Lysinibacter sp. HNR: one gene and its partner. The protein of the gene in region 2 interacts with the protein of the main gene of each other region in a pairwise test. Links are inferred from orthologs where the notes say so. Each region holds a gene or a part of one and is shown on either strand. Other genes may lie near its edges.

Region 1 (2,827 bases), 760 kb from region 2 along the record:
GGTGTGGAGTTTGCGATCGATCACTCTGTTATGGGGGTGGGAGGGCAGGTTGTTACCCTCCGTGGCTCTTCCGGTACCAGGTACGACAGCGTAATGTTGCCCCTGTACGGAGAGCACCAGGCTCAGAACGCCGCTGTTGCGCTGGCGGCCGTTGAGGCCTTTACCGGAAAACGTGTTTTAGCTGAAGAAGTGCTTGAGGAGGGCTATGGTCAGGTGACCATACCCGGCAGATTGCAGCTTGTGGGTGCAACCCCTCCCGTCTATATTGATGCGGCGCATAATCCTCACGGAGCCCGTGCCTTGGTTTCTGCCGTAAAATCTTTTTTTGCCTTTGACGAGGTGGCTCTTGTTTTTGGCTCTCTGAACGACAAAGATTCGGTTGGCGTTATTGCTGAGCTGAGCAAGATCAGCAATACGATCTTTGTTACTCAATCGTCGTCGAACCGTTCGCGTGCGACCGACGATCTTGCGCAGATCGTGCGCCTAGCTCTTCCCGAGGCGGAGATCATCCCTGAAGATAATCTCGGAGACGCGATTGAACAGGCCAGGGGGTGGGCCGAGCAGGGCGAGTCTCGTGGTGTTATTGTTGCGGGTTCTATTGTGCTGATCGGTGAGGTTATGACCTTCGCACGTGAGGGTGGATGGTCGTTACTATGACACAACCGGAATATCCTTCAGGAGGTAACTCTGAGACCCAAGGGGAGACGGCACCTTCCTCACCCGCAGCGCGCTCGGTTAAACGAAGCTTGGCATCGATTGCCCTGGGGTTTCAGTTGCTCATTATTTTTCTCGGAGGACTCACAGTTTTTGGTCTCTCCGCGGTAGAGCCTCGAGAGCTTGGCCTGTACGGGGGAGGAGTGCTGTGCCTGATCGCGATAGCGGCCATCGCTCTTTTGCGTTATCCGGTGGGGTACTGGCTCGGTTGGTTTGTGCAGGTTGCTCTCCTGCTTTCTGGGTTCCTTGTCCCGGTGATGTTTATCGTGGGCGGAATGTTTGCCGCTCTGTGGATCTATTGCATCTATATGGGAAATAAGCTTGATGAAAGAAACCGCCTCATCTAGGGGCACTATTTTGACACATCGCTCATGAAGATACACAAACAACTAAAGGAGAGAATGGATGCTGGTTGAAGAAACGCTCGTACTGGTCAAGCCCGACGGGGTGGCCCGCAACCTCACGGGCGAAATCTTGCGCCGAATTGAGGCAAAAGGGTACTCGCTTGTAGACATTCGTATGGTTCAGGCTGACCGTGAGCTGCTTAGTCAGCACTACGCTGAGCACGAAGGAAAACCTTTTTTCGAGCCCCTGATCGAATTTATGGAAAGCGGTCCAACGGTGGCTCTTCGTGTGGCTGGAAACCGTGTCATCGAAGGGTTTCGTGTCCTTGCTGGCACCACTGACCCAACAACAGCGGCACCGGGAACAATCCGTGGCGACCTGGGGCGTGATTGGGGAGCCAGGGTTCAGCAGAACCTGGTTCACGGTTCCGACTCTCCCGAGAGCGCTGCTCGAGAACTTACCCTGTGGTTTTCCTAGTCTCTACGAATAAAACTAAAAAGGGCTGGTGCGTTGCCGCAGGAAGCCGCACCAGCCCGAAGCGTGTCCTGGCTTAGAAAGCGCGGATCAGTTCTGTAACCCAGTCAAGGGTGACCTGCGCGATTACTGCAACTGTCAGGTAGCTGGCCAGTACAAGAACCCAACTCCATGAGTAGAGTGTTTCTGCTTTCTTACGCGCGCCTTCAGGTAGCCAGAGGTGGCCCTCTTTGGCCGTGTAGAGCAGGGTGTACCAGAAGAGGGGAATGGTCACGACCCACACCACCATGCACCAGGGGCAGAGCGTTCCCAGAACGTAAACGCTGGTGCTGATGAGCCAGATAACAAAGCTGATGGCAAAAGTGACCCCAAGGAGATACAATCTCCAGAACCAGTGAGCAAACTGTGCTCCCGCAAGGATCGAAACTCCAACGACAAGGGGGGCGACAAACATGGTGACCCCGAGAATTGGGTTTGGAAACCCAAATGTGGATCCCTGAGCCGAAGCCATATTTGGCCCGCAGGACACGAGGACGCTGAAGTCACACATTGGGGTATAGGTGGGGTCAATAAGGGTCTTTATGCGCTCGTTTAGGAGTTCAAAAGACGCAAACCATCCAACGACTCCGGCAACTATTGTGAGCAGCGCAAAGCCAAGGGAACGCCGGGTTCTGATCATATAAATAATTCTATACCGTGTATCCCTCTCGAAAACGCGAGCTTGATATCTCATTTCGTGGCATAATGGATGTAATGGCTTATAGCTACTAAGCGGCTTAGGCGTTGTTTAAAAGCTTTGCGACAGGAAAATCTGTCCATTTCATATAGACCATGAGGGTCTGGGCGCGATGCAGAAAATTATCTGATCGTGCTACACAAGAGTTAGTGGCGTGCTGAATTAGCATCCCACGTTAAGTGGCTGAAGCCCCGAATATATTGGGGTTTGGCGGAGGAGTGCACCGTAAAAATGGTGGAAAAAGATATAGATAATAAGCATCTCAATAATACGGCAGGCGGTACCCCGGCCATTGATTCAGTTTTTAGCGGCTCGGGGGATGACATTTCGCTTGGATTGCTAGTGAATACAACCTCCGAAAAAACTGAGAGTCCAGAATCAAGCCAGATAGAGGGGGACACCTCCGTACAAGGTTCTGAATCTCAGGGTTCTCTCAGCGCAGGATCTGCCGCGTCGGAATCAAAAACGCCGGAGACGCAGATCGTTGCGGCTTCAACGCCCCCCGCACCCGTGGAACTCACCCCCGCAGAACGATTTCTCGCTACGCGGGTGCTTACC
Region 2 (6,180 bases):
CCGAGCAAGAATAATTTTTTTAGTCTTGGGGTCCCTGAAGAACACTTTCCCGTTTGTCCGTGAGAAGTCCGCGGAGGGCGCTGTTCCCGGCTTGACCGCCGCCTTTCCGATAAGCGGCTCGATAGCCGCATCCCCGTCAGAAGCCCTCGGTGCAGCATAGTCGTTCTCTGGGACTTTCGCTTCCTCGCCCACGGTCTCGACACTCACCGGGGACTCTAGCGGTATAGCACTGTCCATACGTTCCGGAGTCCAATACTCAAGAACACGGGGATCACCCCCCATCTGATCGAGTTCTTCCGGGCTGTACTCATGCGCAGAAAGACCGTCCTGCCCCTCAGAGGTCACCGGCATTCGCGCCGAAATTAAACCCTCAGCGGGCTGAGGTTGAGAGTCACCAACCTTTGCACTCGTCGGCGCCGCACCAAAAATACTTGTGGACGCTATGATGCCCACAATCAAACTACCGAGAACCATTTTGCGCTTGTAACCACTCATTAAAGACTTCCTTATCGTTATTACCAAAAGGGATACCGCGGTCTTTTTTGCAATGACCGCAATGAATTGGCAGCGCTACCTCAGGTCACATAGATAACCATACTCAATATCAATATACACTCAAATAATAACCATTGTCACTAAACAAATACAAGCTAATCAACGAAACCTTTTTAGTGAGATACACAAAGAATCTTCTCCAGTAAGTTCGCCTCGCAATAGCTGCGAAGCGGACATATCTTCAGCCTCCAGGCTGCGCTATCCTTGAGGAGTCCAGATTTCCGCGTACGTGAAAGAGAATCCGTGACAGGCCTGAGTATCCAGACCCACACACTCGGGGTCACCTACGGCTCACGGTACAGCACCAAGATTGCGCTCACCGACGCCACCCTCGACCTCAGCCCAAATACCATCTGTGGAGTTGTTGGCCACGCCGGAACGGGTAAGAGCACGCTACTCTCGGTACTGGCCGGGTTTCAGCGCCCCACGCACGGGCAGGTCAAGATTCACGGGGAAGACCCTTTTGATAGCTCACGTCTCGCCCCACGCATTCACCTGGTACGCGGCCCGGAAGATCTCGTGCGCGAGAAAAGGACGCTCGACAGTGTTCGCCTCATGGCGCAGCTGCGCCCCTCATTTGACTCACACTATGCGCTTGCGCTCATGGATAGTTTTGGCATCGACGCACGCAAAAAGATGATGCGGCTGACCCTCAAACAGCGCTTTACCGCCTCGCTCCTCCTCGGGCTTGCCAGCAGGGCACCCGTGACTCTCTTCGACGAGGTTTACCGGGGGCTGGACACCTCCACAGGCGACCTCTTCTACACCGAACTTCAGCGGGACTACGCCGCGCACCCCAGAACCGTTGTACTTGCGGGCGCCCTCGATAACAGGGCCGAACAGCTCTGCACCAGCATTACCCTCCTGCATAAAAACCGCATACTCCTCAGCGAAGACATCGGCACACTACGGGAAAGGGCAAGCACCTTTGTAGGGTCAAGAACCGCCGTTAACGAGATCACCGAGCGGATTCCTCAGGAAGCCATCATGGCCCGTCAGCACAAGGGAGATTCATACTCCGTCACCGTTCTTGGCTCTATCAGCGTTGAGACGAGCATCCGCGCAAAGCGAATAGGACTCACCCGCACAGCGGTGCCGCTCTCTCGCATCATCACCCGTCTCACTGACCAGCCCACTCCCACGAACCAGCGCACCCACCAGGCCAAAACTCGGGGAGAGAAGCCGTGAACACAACCTCCCGACACTCCACTCCAACACCAACACCCGTGAGCGTCGCCCGCCGCCTCACACTGGGCGCAAGCTGGCCACTCCTCGCCGGGTTCTGGCTTACCTATGCCCTCCTCATCATTGTTCTGGAGGTTATGTCCATCGATCAGTTGAGCGGTGAATACTCGCTCGTCTCCCTCACCCGCAGTGCAACCGTCTGGTTTCCCCTTGTTCTGAGCCTCATCACGAGCATCCGAGCTTTTGTGCCCCTCCTGGTTGCAGGGGGCACACGCAAGTCTTATATCAGGGCGACTCTTTTGACCCTCGCCACTACAACCCTGGTGAACACCGCCGCGCTGCTCACACTGCTTGCGCTCGAAGTCGCGCTCGTGTCGAGTAGGTCGGGCATCGTTCCGCATCTCAACGACCAGCCCCTCAACATTTCCCCGGATCAGATGAGTTCCTACCTGATCACGGGATTTATGACATTCCCCGGCTTCCTCGGCGCGGGGGTGAGCGGCCTTCTCCTGGGAGCCATCATCCTGCGGTGGGGGAGAACCTGGCAAACCTGGCTCAGCGCACCCCTCTGTCTCCTGCCGGTCATCCTAAGCTTTCTCTTGAATACAGGCTTTGCGCAAAACTACTGGATTATTGCGGTTATCCTTGCATTTCTGGTCTCCGGGCTCGGAATGCTCCGCTACGCCAAGATCATCGGCAATACACCGATCAGGCCCCTCGCGATTCGCCCAAAAAACGAGAGATTCCCTCCCGCTTAGGCACCGCCACCGGCCTAATCGTCACTCAGCGCCCAGTTCACCGGGTCCACCCCCAACGCCTCAAGATGGGCGTTAACCCGACTAAAAGGTTTGGACCCGAAGAACCCTCGCGAGGCGGATAACGGCGACGGGTGGGCACTCTCGATCACTGGGGTGTTACCCAGCATCGGGATAAGAGAGGCCGCATCCCGCCCCCAGAGTAGCGCCACAAGCGGCCGGTTACGCTGCACCAGAACACGGATGGCGTGCTCGGTTACGGCCTCCCACCCCTTCTTGCGATGCGAGGCTGCCTGCCCCGGCTGCACGGTGAGAACCCTGTTGAGGAGCATCACTCCGGACTCACTCCACTCGGTGAGGTCGCCGTGAGCGGGGGTGCTAATCCCCAGGTCATCTCGCATTTCTTGATAAATGTTGTTGAGGCTGCGCGGCACCGGCCTCACATGACGATCCACCGCAAAGGAAAGACCGATCGGATGTCCCGGCGTGGGGTAGGGATCCTGCCCCACGATCAGAACCTTCACCTCGGAAAGCGGATAGCTAAACGCCCGCAAAATCTTGTCACCCGCCGGAAGATAGTCACGCCCCTGCGCCCTCTCCCGACGCAGAAAATCGCCCATAGCAGCAATCTGTGAGCCAACGGGTTCGAGCGCCTGCGCCCAATCGGGCGTAATAAATCCGGCATCCGCTAGTTGGGGAAGCGTCATGGGCATTGACTACACTCCTAAGCTTGAGACGAGAACGCCCCTGTCACTCTGCTGTACACGCCACACGCTACCATCACCGATAACACGCAGGGCACCCTGACCCACCACCAGCGCGGTATTTTCATCAATCGCGATTCCCGTCTCCATCAGACCGGCTTCCACCGAGGCAATCAGGCGGGTGAGAGTCCCCCACTGCGCGGCGTGAACGTCAACCGTAATATCGATCAGCCCGATGCCCTGAGCCACGCTCACCTCATCAAGACCCTCCGCAAAACGCTGTGACACAACGGGAACACCACCGATTCGCCAGCCCCCAATCATCGCGGCCTCTGCAGCCAATTGGGCACCGGCGGAAAATCCCAGGTACGGTACACCGTCGGAGACCAGCGCACGTATCTGTTCCACCCCCGAATGAAGCGCCTTTCGGTACGCGGGAGTGAGCCCTCCGGCCACAACAACCGCATCAACATCTTCTAAAAGGTCAACCGCTACGGCCTCGCCCTCGGCGACCAAAACAGAGATGAAACGGGCATCGGGCAACTTCGCATCAGACACCGCTTGACGAAGGATGCCCTCCAGGTGCCGCACCCGATTCTCGGCATCACCCTCGTGCACGATAATCATGGCTATGCGGGGACCCAGAGCCCGCTCCCGGAAGGCGGCAACCTGCGCAGCCTCCCCCACAAACTCCGCGACAGCGTCGGAGGCACCTCCGAACTCTCTCATCTCGCTGCTACCCACCAAGAAAATGCTCACCCGATCACCTTACTATTGTTGCCCGTGCCATCCGACTTTGTTTTCCCGCGTGAGCCGCCATAGTATCCCTACCCGCTCCCGGACATTCGCCACCGGGAACCCCAAGCGCGCACCACCACAAACGCACCAGTCTCACCTCTGCGTGTGCCGTATCCCCTGTCGAAGCCGGGCACGATACTCGTACAAACGGCTCAAGCCGGTGCGCTCCACACCGCCCAAACCCTCACGCATGAGCTGAGGCAGCACGGATTTCCGCACCACAACCCCCGCGGGATTCAGTCCCCGGGTGGCTTCGGCGGCAACACCGGGCAGAGCCGAGTCGGGTACCACAACAACCACAGCGGTAAACGTTATCCCCAACTCCCGGGCGAGACGCCGCGTGTTTTTTGCAAGCGACGCCACAACCCTTTCGTTATCGTCAAGTCCCTCACCCCGCAACTCGTCACGCACCAGCCGCACCTCACTCCCCCAGTCCCGCGAGTCCATCGCAAAAATACCGGAAGGACCCAACACCACGTGATCAATCACGCCACTACCCGCGGCAACGTCGTGCCAGACGGTAAATCCCATTCCCAAAGCGGACAGCACCTGTGCGGTGCCCTCGGCCGCCTGAGCGCTCGCGAAGAGGCGGCGCGCACGCAGCGGTGCCGACCGGATCACCTGCGACTCATAGACAGACTCCTCGGTAAGCTCATACCCTAGGCGACGGGCCAGCAGGTTTCCCTCCTCCGTTTCCGCCCACCGAAGCATCCACGAGGTGTATCGAAAGTAACCCTCCCCAGCGGGGAAACCGAATGAGCGTGCGCGTAACCCCTCCGCCCCGCCGGACTCCCGTGACGCGGCACGCTCCGTAGCGAAGCCAAGACCGCTATCGTAAGCCCTGCGACTCTGCTCGTCCCCCACCAGCCGCCACGCCGCCTGAACCGCGCGAAACCGTTCTGCCGAGCCCCCAACATCCGGATGCGTTGTCCTGAGAGCCACACGATAGGCGCGCCGCAATTCCTCGGCTGAGGCCGTGGCCAGAACCCCCAGCACCTCGTACGGTGTTGCGGAAGCGGCATCGGTTATCGTGTTCCGATGCTCTTCCATAGCTTCCTTTCCGGGCTCAGTTGCGTGTATCCCTATCTATCGTTTCACACCATCGTTCAAAATTTTGGAGTAGCATCCACCTCGTTAGCGCAAAACGGCACTGTTTCCTTATTACCCCGTGTGTCTTTAGCTTTTGCAACGATCGAGGGGAAAACATAAGCTCAACACGAAACACCACCTAATATTTACCGCAAGGACCTGAACATGACCGATCAGCCCAACTGGAACTTTGAGACCAAACAGATACACTCCGGCGCAAAGCCCGACCCCACCACCAATGCACGGGCGACACCGATCTATCAGACCACCTCGTACGTCTTTAACGACTCGGATCACGCAAAGAACCTCTTTGCGCTCGCCGAAGCGGGAAATATCTACACCCGCATTCAAAACCCCACACAAAACGTCGTGGAGGAGCGAGTCACCGCACTTGAGGGTGGCAGCGGGGCTCTGCTTGTAGCTTCGGGGCAGGCCGCCGAAACCTATGCGGTTCTGAATATCGCCCGGGCGGGTGACCACATCGTCTCCTCCAGTTCAATCTACGGTGGTACCTACAACCTTTTTAAATACACTCTTGCCCGGCTGGGTATCGAGGCCACTTTTGTGGAGAACCAGGATGATGCAGACGAGTGGCGTCGAGCAATCCGCCCCAACACCAAGCTTTTCTTTGCAGAAACAATCGGAAACCCCAAGATCAATATTCTTGATATCGAGAAGGTCGCTCGGGTGGCACACTCTGCGGGCCTTCCCCTCATCGTAGACAACACCATCGCAACCCCCTACCTCATTCGCCCGCTTGAGCACGGCGCCGACATCGTGGTCCATTCCGCCACCAAGTTCCTCGGCGGTCATGGAACCACCGTGGGTGGTGTTATTGTCGACGGTGGAAAGTTCGAGTGGTCCAAACACGTTTCACGATTCCCCGAACTCACCGAACCAGATCCCTCCTATCACGGCGTAAGCTACACGGGGGTTCACGGCGATAGTGTGGCCTACATCATCAAGGCGCGCGTACAGCTACTCCGCGACCTGGGGGCGGCAATCGCACCGACCAGCGCCTGGCAGCTCATCCAGGGAATCGAAACCCTCTCGCTCCGTATCGAGCGACACGTTCAAAACGCGCAGGAGATAGC

Evidence for each region.
Region 1: the proteins of FrondiHNR_RS10775 (region 2) and ndk interact in binary tests that used the Escherichia coli proteins (3 or more experiments, as listed by UniProt). The link is inferred for Lysinibacter sp. HNR from one-to-one orthologs.

The regions. Positions count from the first base shown.
Region 1 is NZ_CP121684.1:1,591,687-1,594,513, reverse strand. It holds ndk (nucleoside-diphosphate kinase), read left to right. Parts: upstream 1-1,119; coding sequence 1,120-1,536; downstream 1,537-2,827. Other genes in the region: FrondiHNR_RS07195 (Rne/Rng family ribonuclease), read left to right, coding at 2,501-2,827; FrondiHNR_RS07200 (vitamin K epoxide reductase family protein), read right to left, coding at 1,610-2,212; FrondiHNR_RS07210 (DUF4233 domain-containing protein), read left to right, coding at 654-1,061; FrondiHNR_RS07215 (folylpolyglutamate synthase/dihydrofolate synthase family protein), read left to right, coding at 1-657. UniProt on the Escherichia coli protein: Major role in the synthesis of nucleoside triphosphates other than ATP. The ATP gamma phosphate is transferred to the NDP beta phosphate via a ping-pong mechanism, using a phosphorylated active-site intermediate.
Region 2 is NZ_CP121684.1:2,351,339-2,357,518, forward strand. The notes cover bases 1,361-4,104. They hold FrondiHNR_RS10775 (uracil-DNA glycosylase), read right to left. Parts: upstream 3,209-4,104; coding sequence 2,513-3,208; downstream 1,361-2,512. Other genes in these bases: FrondiHNR_RS10765 (ATP-binding cassette domain-containing protein), read left to right, coding at 1,361-1,743; FrondiHNR_RS10770 (hypothetical protein), read left to right, coding at 1,740-2,498; FrondiHNR_RS10780 (Type 1 glutamine amidotransferase-like domain-containing protein), read right to left, coding at 3,212-3,958; FrondiHNR_RS10785 (DnaJ domain-containing protein), read right to left, coding at 4,091-4,104. In the rest of the region: FrondiHNR_RS10760 (hypothetical protein), read right to left, coding at 1-495; more of FrondiHNR_RS10765, read left to right, coding at 799-1,360; more of FrondiHNR_RS10785, read right to left, coding at 4,105-5,047; FrondiHNR_RS10790 (bifunctional o-acetylhomoserine/o-acetylserine sulfhydrylase), read left to right, coding at 5,252-6,180. UniProt on the Escherichia coli protein: Excises uracil residues from the DNA which can arise as a result of misincorporation of dUMP residues by DNA polymerase or due to deamination of cytosine.